One region of the Variovorax sp. PBL-E5 genome, then DNA from elsewhere that is predicted to be linked to it. Evidence: riboswitches for the same ligand, from Rfam matches in the RefSeq annotation. Region 1 holds a riboswitch; each other region holds the start of a gene.
The links. A riboswitch is a leader RNA that binds a small molecule or an ion and turns the genes downstream of it on or off. The one in region 1 is predicted to bind glycine.
Positions count from the first base shown of each region.

Region 2: another riboswitch for glycine. It lies ahead of WDLP6_RS21050 (D-amino acid dehydrogenase); the one in region 1 lies ahead of WDLP6_RS02410 (FAD-dependent oxidoreductase).
Region 3: another riboswitch for glycine. It lies ahead of gcvT (glycine cleavage system aminomethyltransferase GcvT); the one in region 1 lies ahead of WDLP6_RS02410 (FAD-dependent oxidoreductase).

Region 1 is NZ_LR594671.1:493,344-496,609, reverse strand. Features, by position in the region: gene WDLP6_RS02420 (hypothetical protein) at 1-326, opposite strand, end outside; gene WDLP6_RS02415 (helix-turn-helix domain-containing protein) at 447-1,181, shown strand; glycine riboswitch at 1,335-1,442, shown strand; gene WDLP6_RS02410 (FAD-dependent oxidoreductase) at 1,515-2,759, shown strand; gene WDLP6_RS02405 (FIST signal transduction protein) at 2,782-3,266, opposite strand, start outside.
Region 2 is NZ_LR594671.1:4,342,495-4,345,760, forward strand. Features, by position in the region: gene WDLP6_RS21035 (hypothetical protein) at 1-54, opposite strand, end outside; gene WDLP6_RS21040 (hypothetical protein) at 64-231, opposite strand; gene WDLP6_RS21045 (PDR/VanB family oxidoreductase) at 534-1,490, opposite strand; glycine riboswitch at 1,646-1,735, shown strand; glycine riboswitch at 1,751-1,855, shown strand; gene WDLP6_RS21050 (D-amino acid dehydrogenase) at 1,943-3,247, shown strand.
Region 3 is NZ_LR594671.1:2,185,099-2,188,364, forward strand. Features, by position in the region: gene gcvH (glycine cleavage system protein GcvH) at 11-385, opposite strand; gene gcvT (glycine cleavage system aminomethyltransferase GcvT) at 441-1,616, opposite strand; glycine riboswitch at 1,663-1,775, opposite strand; glycine riboswitch at 1,793-1,891, opposite strand; gene WDLP6_RS10700 (hypothetical protein) at 1,930-2,427, opposite strand; gene WDLP6_RS10705 (electron transfer flavoprotein-ubiquinone oxidoreductase) at 2,633-3,266, opposite strand, start outside.

The DNA of each region.
Region 1 (3,266 bases):
GCGAAGAACATCCAGGCGCAATCGAGGGCATTGACCGGCGGATGGACCATCGATGGCGGCAGCGGCACCGCATCCAGCACGTCTTCATGCGCCCGGTCGAGCCAGTGCAGCCAGCGCAGGCCCCAGAGCCCGATGACCAGGAAGGGCAGGTTGCTGAGCACATCCATCGCGTTCGGCAGCCCGTGCCAGGCCTGGGTATCGGCGAACACGGCCGGCGGCAGTTCGGTCGCTTGCAGATCCGGCCCGGCGACCGCAACCAAGGTCAGCAACGCGAACACGGACAGCAGGCCGCGCTCGCGGCGGGAAAGGGAAGACAGCAGGGACATGGCGGACTCCGTGGGGTGGCGGTGGGGCGGAATGTAGGTTGCCAACCCCCTCTCGGGCATCGAAAATCGATACGGAGCAATTTCCAACGCCCCTTGGTATCAACAGGCAATACTCTTCCCATGAGCACCACCGTCGACCTCGTCCAGGCCCTGAAGAACGAACTCAAGAATGCCCGCATGACCTATGCGGATCTCGCCAAGTCGCTCGACATGGCCGAGTCCAGCGTCAAGCGCATGCTCGCCAAGGGCGACATGCCGCTCACGCGGGTCGACGCGATCTGCCGCGCACTCAAGATCGATTTCGCCGAACTCGCCCGCCGTGTGGCCGACGATCAGCCCTTGCTGAAGGAGCTGACGCTCGAGCAGGAAAATGCCGTGGTCAAGGACAAGAAGCTGCTGCTGGTGGCGATCAACGTGCTGAGCCAGTGGACGCTGGAGCAGATCGTCACCGCCTACCGGATCAGCCAGGCCGAGTGCATCGGCTACCTGGCCCAGCTCGACCGCATCGGCATCATCGAGCTGCGTCCGCTGAACCGCTACCGCCTCAAGCTGGCCAAGACCTTCCGCTGGCGCCCGCATGGCCCGGTGATGGATTTCTTCCGCGAGAACGTGGTGCTCGACTACTACAAGGGCGGCTTCGACGGGCCGGCCGAAGGCCTGCTGCTGGTCCACGGCTCGATCAGCCGCTCGCTGGCGCCCGCCTTCCTCGAACGCCTGCAGCGCGTGGCCCAGGACTTCGCCCAGCAGCACCAGACCGACCAGAAGCTGTCGCCCAAGGAACGCGAGGGCTATACCTTGCTGCTCGGCATGCGCAACTGGGAATTCGAGCTTTTCACGCGCCTGCGCCGGGCTTGAGCGGGTCGCCCACATGATTCAAGAAACCGGTTTCTGCGCTGGACTACCGATCGCAGAAAAGCGGATGATCCCCACCATCCCACCGATGGCGCAAACTCCCATGAACGCTCAGGTGAATCGCCGAAGGCGATTCGGTCACTGCATCGTTGTTGATCAATCGCCGACTGGAGAGCCGCCGCGGCACGCGGCGCTCCGAAGGAGCAAGCCCGCTGCGGGTCGCACGCGGGTGAATCTCTCAGGTACAAGGACAGGGGAGCGGCAGTCTGAACCCCGGGTGAAGGCCGCCATCCGCGCCGCCACCCGCCGTTCGTGCCATCCCCAAAGGATACGGACATGCGCGTGATTGTTCTGGGCGCCGGCCTGCTCGGCGTCGCATCGGCCTACTACCTGCAACAGCTGGGCCACGAGGTGACGGTGGTCGACCGGCACGCGAGCCCCGCGGCCAAGGCGCGCGGCCGCGTGAACCGCCATGAGGAAGGCGCCGCAGCGCAGCCGGCGGCACTGTCCTCATCCCCTGCCGGCACGAAGCGCAAGGAATCGGCGCTGTACAGCCGCCTGCGAAGGCACTTGGCCCGGCTGCTCGACCGTGCCATCGGCGAACGCCGCAAGTCCGATCCGTTCGAGCATCTCGTTCGCCTGGCCGCCTACAGCCGCGAAAGCGTGCGCGCGCTGAGCGACGAAGCCGGCATGCCCCAGAGCGCGCGCACCGCAGGCCTGCTGAGCCTTTACACGGACGCTGCCGCTTTCGAGGACCGCACGGCCCGCGCCGCGCACTGGAACAGGCTGGGCTGCGAAGAACGCCTGCTCTCGCCCGAGGACGCGCTGCGCATCGAGCCGGCGCTGCAGGCGATGCGCATAGGCCTCGCCGGCGCGGCCTATACGCAGGACGACCCGGCGCGCGATCCGGCCCAGTTCGCGGCCAGCCTCGTCTTCCTGTGCCGCGCGGCCGGGGTCCGCTTCGCGATGAAGCACACGGTGGTGTCGCTGCACGAGCGCGAGGGCCGCATCGACCACGTCGAACTGCGCGATGCCGGCGGCCGGCCCACGGCCATGCGCGCCCAGGCCTATGTGCTCGCGCTCGGCGCGGCCGGCGCGCCGCATGCGCAGCAACTGGGCATCGCGATGCCGCTGCGCCACCTGCGCGAGTACATCGTCACGATGCCGATCAAGGATGCCGCCCGCGCTCCGCGCGTAACCCTGCGGGACCGCCAGGGCAAGCTGCGCATCACGCGCATCGAGACGCCGGCGGGCGATTCCCTGCGGGTCTCGGGCTTCGCGCGCGACCGCCTCGACGAGGAAGGCGAAGCCGACTCCGATCGCTTCGACGCCATCCTGCGCCGCTTCGAGCAGTTGTTCCCCGGCGCCGCCGACACGGCGCACGCCACGCTCGAAACCGTCGGGCATGCGGTGAGCCGGAACGGGCTGCCCATGATCGGCAAGACGCGGCTGCCCAACCTGTTCCTCAACACCGCGCCCGGCGCGCATGGCTGGGTGCACGTCTGCGGCGCCGGCAAGTCGATCGCCCGGATCATGAGCGGCCTGCGGCCCGAACTCGAGTTCGCCTTCCGCGGCATGTAGGCCGGCGCAGGCCGCCTCGCGCTCAATCGGCGCCGATGAAGACCGTCAGCACGCCGGTGTAGCCGTACAGGTGATGCCGCGCGATCTCGCCGGCCGCGAAGAAGCCGACCAGCGGCACGTCGCCGAGCGCATGCCGCACGATCTGCAGCTCCGCGCCGGGCGCGCCGAAATGCGGGCCGCCGCGGCCGGAGCAGCTCACGTACACCGCGCCCGCGATGCGGCGTGCGGGATGGGGCGCGGCCTCGGCCTCGCCGGCCGCGACCGCGCGCGCCGTCGCCAGCGTCTGCTCCTCGGGTTCGAGTTCCTCGCGGATCTCGGCACAGACACGCATGAGATCGGCGCGCGCCGCCTGCGCATTGCGGCGGCAGAAGGTCATGCGCATGCCGGCTTCGGCGACGTCGGCGATCGCCACGCCGCGACGCGTCGGATCGAGCCCGATGATGTGCCGCACCAGCACGTCGGCGCCCAGGTCGCCGGTGCGCCGGATGCCGTCGCTGCCCGCATCGG
Region 2 (3,266 bases), 3.8 Mb from region 1:
GGTACAACCGGCAAAGACGGCAAGGCCGACCAGGGTGCAGACGAGTGCTCGCATGACTTGCTCCTACTCAGGTGGAATGAAGCGCATGGCCACCCTGCCCAGGGCGGTCAGTTCGGTCACCGTCGCTGTCCCCTGGCCCGGCCTGGCGCCCGGCGTGAAAGAGACCTTGACCCAGCCGCCGTCCCTGAGCGTGCGCAGGTGCTCGATCTCCTGGGCATTCGTGAACGTCATGGGCAGCGGGCCCAGGGCGAGGCGTTGGAGCAGGCTGTAGAGCATCGGCTTTTATCCGACGAACGATCCGAAGGCCAGGTTTCCCTGCCTCCCCATCGAACGGTGGCCTGCATGTGACTTCATGTAGCCAATTGTAATTACATGTAGTACCTAAGAACTAATCATTTCACGTGATGCATTTCACACGGGGGCGCGTTTTAAGGGGTGTTTTGTCTGCCTCGGCGGCTGGCAGAGCGGCCGAGCGGCGGGAAGCGCTGCCCTGGCTGCAGGCGCTGGACAGGGGTTTCCTGCCGATGACCGGCTCAAAGATCGAGAACGAGGTGTTCGCCGACGCAGCCCGACACGCAAACCATCATCGTCCGGTTCGAAGCGCGCTCCTCGCTCGAGAGCACCGAATCCCGGTGCGCCGGAATGCCCTCGAGCACCCGTGTCTCGCAGGCGCGGCAGACGCCCTCGCGGCAACCGCAATCGGCGTCGATGCCGGCTTGGTGCAGGGCATCGAGCAGCGCGACGCCCGGCTGTACGGCAAGGGTCCGGCCGGTGCGCGCCAGCGTCACCGTGTAGGGATGCTGCTGCCGCGACACCCCGTGCCCCGCATCCGCCGCAAAGCGTTCGACATGGACCTTCCTGAAGCCGAGTTCCTCGCAGATGCGTTCGAAGGCAGCAATCATCGGCGCCGGCCCGCAGCAATAGAAATCGCTCGCCGCCGGTTCGCCCGAGAGGAATTCGCGCAGATCGGGCGGCCTTCCCTGCTCTTCGTCGAAGTGGAAGCTGACGCTCTTCGACGACCCGAGCCGTTCGCAGAATGCTGCCTCCGGCCGGGACCGCGCGCAGTACAGCAGCGACGCCGGCTTGCCCAGCGCCGCGAGCCGCTCGTGCATGGCGAGGATCGGCGTGATGCCGATGCCGCCCGCCAGCAGGACCGACCTCGACGCTTCGGTATTCAGCGGGAAATGATTGCGCGGCGGCGAGATGTCCAGCATCGACCCGACCGCGAGCCGCTCGTGGACATGGCGCGATCCGCCGCGGCTGTTCCTGTCGTTGAGGATGGCGATCCGGTAGCGATCGCCTTCGGTGTCCGGGTTCAGCAGCGAGTAGCTGCGGACCAGATCCGGCGCCAGGTGCAGGTCGATGTGCGCCCCGGGCTCGAAGACCGGCAACGCTTCTCGCGTGCGCGGACGCAGCTCGAGGCTCACGATGTGCCGGGCTTCGCGGCGGACGGCGCTCACCGTCACGTGCAAAAGAGAAGAGCTGTTCATGGTCGCTTCGCGTTTCGATATCCGATAGGGCAGAAGCGAAAATTGTCGAAGGCCGTGGACGAAAGAAAAAATCGTTCCTTTGGATGCGAGGCATCGCGCGAAGTGATGCATCGCGTCGCACGCGCTCATCGACCGCGCGCCCTGCTTCGGTTAGACTCGCGCTCGCAGGAGAGCAGGCCGCGCGAGCGGCCTCACCGAAGGCGCAAACTCCCATAAACGCTCAGGTCGGCTCACGTGATGAGCCCGTACTGCAACCATCGTCAGAGCCGTCTGGAGAGCCATCACGCCACGTGATGCACCGAAGGAGCAAGCCCGCTGCGCCGCAGAGGGTGAATCTCTCAGGTACCGAGGACAGGGGGAGCGGCAACTTGAACATGCGTTCCGGTTGCTTTTCTTTTTGCAGCATCCGTTTCGCCGTGTTCGAGCGCCAAAACCTCGAAGGGGTTCTTGACATGCGCGTGATCGTTCTCGGCGCCGGCCTGCTCGGCGTCACCTCGGCCTACTACCTCCAGCAACTCGGCCACGACGTGACCGTGATCGACCGGCAGGCCACGCCGGCCGCCGAAACCAGCTTCGCCAACGGCGGCCAGATCTCGGTCAGCCATGCCGAGCCCTGGGCCAACCCGAGCGCGCCGCTCAAGGTGCTGCAATGGCTCGGCAAGGAAGACGCACCCCTGCTCTTTCGCTTCCGCGCCGACATGCGGCAGTGGCTCTGGGGCCTGCAGTTCCTGCGTGAATGCACGCCGGCGCGCACCCGCCACAACATCGAGCAGATCGTGCGGCTGGGCACCTACAGCCGCGCGACGCTGCAGCAGCTGCGCCGCGACACCGGCCTCGACTACGAGCAGCGCACGCAGGGCATCCTGCACTTCTACACGACCCAAAAGGAATTCGATGGCGCGCTCAAGCCCGCCGAGCAGATGCGCGCACTCGGCTGCGAACGCCAGGTGATCTCGGCCGACGAAGCCGTGCGGCTCGAACCCGCGCTGGCTCATATCCGCCCGCAGCTGGCCGGCGCCACCTACACGGCCGAGGACGAGTCGGGCGACGCCAACCGCTTCGCGCGCGAGCTGGTCAAGCTCTGCCAGGCGGCCGGTGTGAGGTTCCTCATGAGCCACACGGTGACCGCGATCCGCGAGGCCGGCGGCAGCATCGACCACGTCGAGGCGACCGACAGCGAAGGCCGCTTCCAGCGCATCCGCGGCGATGCCTTCGTGCTCGCGATGGGCTCGCTCAGCCCCCTCTATGCGGCGCCGTTGGGCATCCGGCTGCCGATCTATCCGGCCAAGGGCTATTCGGTCACGCTGCCGGTCATCGATGCCTCGAAGGCCTATCAGGTCTCGCTCACCGACGACGAATACAAGCTGGTGTTCTCGCGCTACACCTCGGCCACGGGCGACCGCATGCGCATCGCCGGCACGGCCGAACTCAACGGCTACGACCGCGACCTGAACCGCGTGCGCTGCGAGGCCATCGTGCGGCGCGTCGAGCAGCTGTTCCCCGGCGCCGGCGACACGACGCAGGCCCAGTTCTGGACCGGGCTGCGCCCCGCCACGCCGAGCAACGTGCCGCTGATCGGCGCCACCCGGTTGCCGAACCTGTTCCTCAACACCGGCCACGGCACGCTGGGCTGGACGCACGCCTGCGGTTCGGGCAAGTCGATCGCGCGCATCGTGAGCGGACTCGCGCCGGAGGTGGATTTCGCCTTCACCGGCGCGACGCCGCGGCCGCCGGTCCTCGGCTTGCAGGGCGCGTAGTTGCGCCGGAGTGATGGCG
Region 3 (3,266 bases), 1.7 Mb from region 1:
AGGGGGCGAATCAGGCTTCGTCGGCGAATTTCTGATAGGCCGTGGCGTCGAGCAGCGCGTCGAGCTGCGCCGGCTCGCCGAGGCGCACCTTGAAGAACCAGCCGGCACCGGTCGGGTCGCTGTTGGCCAGCGAAGGGTCGGCGCGCAGCGCTTCGTTGACTTCGGTGATCTCGCCCGACACGGGCATGAACACGTCGGCCGCGGCCTTGACCGACTCGACCACGCCGGCGATCTCGCCCTGCGCGAAGGTCTTGCCGATCGGGGGCAGGTCGACGAAGACCACGTCGCCGAGCGCATCCTGCGCATGCAGCGTGATGCCGACCGTGGCGGTGTTGCCGTCCCCGGGCTGGACCCATTCGTGGTCCTTGGTGTACTTGATGGTCATGAAGGAATCTCCTGGAAAAAATGGGCCGCTTGAATGGAAGGAATCGGGTCGAGGCTCAGCCTCTGAAGTAGTGGGCGGGCACGAAGGGCATGGTGCTGACTTCCATCGGCACCGCCTTGCCGCGCACCATGGCCTGGATGCGCGTGCCGGGTTCGGCGTAGGCGAGCGCCACATAGGCCATCGCGACCGGCCGGTCGACCGTGGGGCCGAGCAGGCCGCTGGTCACGTGGCCGATCGGCTGGCCTTCGAAGGATTCGAGCAGCGTGCCGTCGCGCACCGGCACGCGTTCCAGCGCCACCAGGCCGACGCGCTTGCGCTTGAGCGTGTGGTGGTCGAGGTGGCCGGCCGTGCCGCTGGCGGCGACGAGTTGCGCCAGCACCTTCGCGGCGCCGGGAAAGCCGCCCTCGCGCGCGCCGCCGGCGCGGCGCACCTTCTGCATCGCCCACCCGAGCGAGGCCTCGACCGGCGTGGTCGTCTCGTCGATGTCGTTGCCGTAGAGGCACAGCCCCGCTTCGAGCCGCAGCGAATTGCGTGCGCCCAGGCCGACGGGCTTGACCTCGGCCTGCGCGAGCAGCAGGCGGGCCAGCGCCTCGGCGTCCTGCGCGGCGACCGAGATCTCGAAGCCGTCCTCGCCGGTGTAGCCGCTGCGCGTGACGAAGGCGGCGATGCCGCCGATCTGCACCGCACCGCCGGTCATGAAGACGAAGCGCTCGATCCCTGGCGACAGCCGCGCCAGCGTCGCCGCAGCCTGTGGCCCCTGCAGCGCCAGCAGGGCGTGGTCGGGCAGGGGCTGCACCTGGCAGCGTGCGCCGATCTTCACGGTGATGTGGGCGATGTCGGCCTTCTTGCAGGCGCCGTTGACGATCACGAAGAGCGAATCCTTGCCTTCGTTGAAGAACATCAGGTCGTCGAGGATGCCGCCGTCGTCGTTCAGCAGCAGGCCGTAGCGCTGCCGGCCGGCCGCCAGCCCGACGACGTCGACCGGCATCAGGGTTTCGAACGCGGCCGCGGCGTCGGGACCGACCAGCCGGAGCTGGCCCATGTGCGAGATGTCGAACAGGCCGGCGGCACTGCGCGTGTGCTTGTGCTCGGCCATCAGGCCGGCCGGGTACTGCACGGGCATCGAATAGCCGGCGAAGGGCACCATGCGTGCGCCGAGTTCCACGTGCAGGTCGTACAGCGGTGTCTTCTGAAGATCGTCACCGGATGCGGATGCGGATGAGGAGGCCAAGGCACTCTCCAAAAGGGGCAGTCTCGTTCCATGGCGCGAGCCATGGGCCACCCCTGCTGTCCGCTTTACCTGAGAGATTCGCCCCACGATCGGGGTTTGCTCCTTCGGTGGACGGCCCTGCGCTTGCGCGGCGGGCCGGCTCTCTCCAGCAAGGAAACGCGCGAAAAAGATCGGCGCTTCGTCAGTCCTTTTGCCTGAGCGTTCGGGCCCGTGGATCGGTGGGACCTGCGCCTTCGGCGGCTCCGCGGGGCGGGGCTCTCTCCTGACCCTGGTGAGTGTAAGGGATCGGTGGCGCCCGGCGCCGCCGATCGGTTCAATGCAGGGGCAGGGCGGGCAGCAGCTTGTCGATGCGCTCGCGGATCGATTCGGCGCGCTCGGCGCCGGCGGCCTGCTCGATCGCCTCGAGCATGGCGTTGGCCGTCGCCAGCATCGATTCGCGGTCGCGCGCTGCGCGCAAGGCCTCACGGAAGCGTTCGGCCAGCGGCGGGTCGCGCCGCACGAACATGCGCTCGCAGAGGTCGAACAGGAACATCCGCGTGGTGGCGAGCGACCGCTTGCCGTCGAAGACATCGGCGGCGACGGCCACGGCGGGTTCGGGCTGCGGGGCCGGCTGGCGGTGCTGCAGATAGCCGGTGTCCATCAACTGGGCCGCGACGCGGCTGGCCTGCTCGCGGCCGCCGAAGAGCTCGCCGAAGTCGGTCACCGAGCGATGGCCGTTGGCCATCAGCAGCAGGGCGCGCTCACGCTGGCCGAGGGTCCGGCGGCCGGGCTGGAGTTCTTGATGGGCCTTGTCGGTCTTGATGAGGAACATGGGATGCTGGCTTGCGGGCGAGCCTTGCAGCATCGGGGGTGGGTGTGACGGCTTTGTGAATGGGTGATTCGAAGGGTGCGATTTCTGTTGAGGCTGTCGGCCGGGGCGAATTCCCGGCTCCGGCCTCACGTCACGCGCAACGCACAGTTCAAAGGCCCGGTGCCCCCACCCCAACCCTCCCCCAGAGGAGGAGGGAGAAAGCCCGTCACATGCCGACGTAGTTCGGCCCGCCGCCGCCCTCGGGCGTCACCCACACGATGTTCTGCGTCGGATCCTTGATGTCGCAGGTCTTGCAATGCACGCAGTTCTGCGCATTGATCTGCAGGCGCTCCTTGCCGCCCTCATCCGGCACGAACTCGTACACGCCGGCGGGACAGTAGCGGCTCTCGGGGCCGGCGTAGTCGGGCAGGTTGATCCGGGTCGGCACCGTCGCGTCCTTGAGCGTCAGGTGCGCGGGCTGGTTCTCTTCGTGGTTGGTGTTGCTCACGAAGACCGACGACAGCCGGTCGAAGGTGAGCTTGTTGTCCGGTTTCGGGTAGGCGATCTTCTTGCTGGCCGATGCCCGCTTGAGGCGCTGGTGATCGGCCTCGGTGCGGTGAATCGTCCATGGGATGTGGCCGCGCAGCACGAACTGCTCGATGCCGGTCATCACCGTGCCGACCGCCAGGCCCTTCTTGAACCACTGCTTGAAGTTGCGTGCCTTGTTGAGTTCGGTGCGCAGCCAGCTCTTCTCGAAGGCCGCGGGGTAGGCCGTGAGTTCGTCGTGCTGCCGGCCGGCCATCACGGCCTCGTAGGCCGCGTCGGCCACCAGCATGCCGGTCTTGATGGCGGCATGGCTG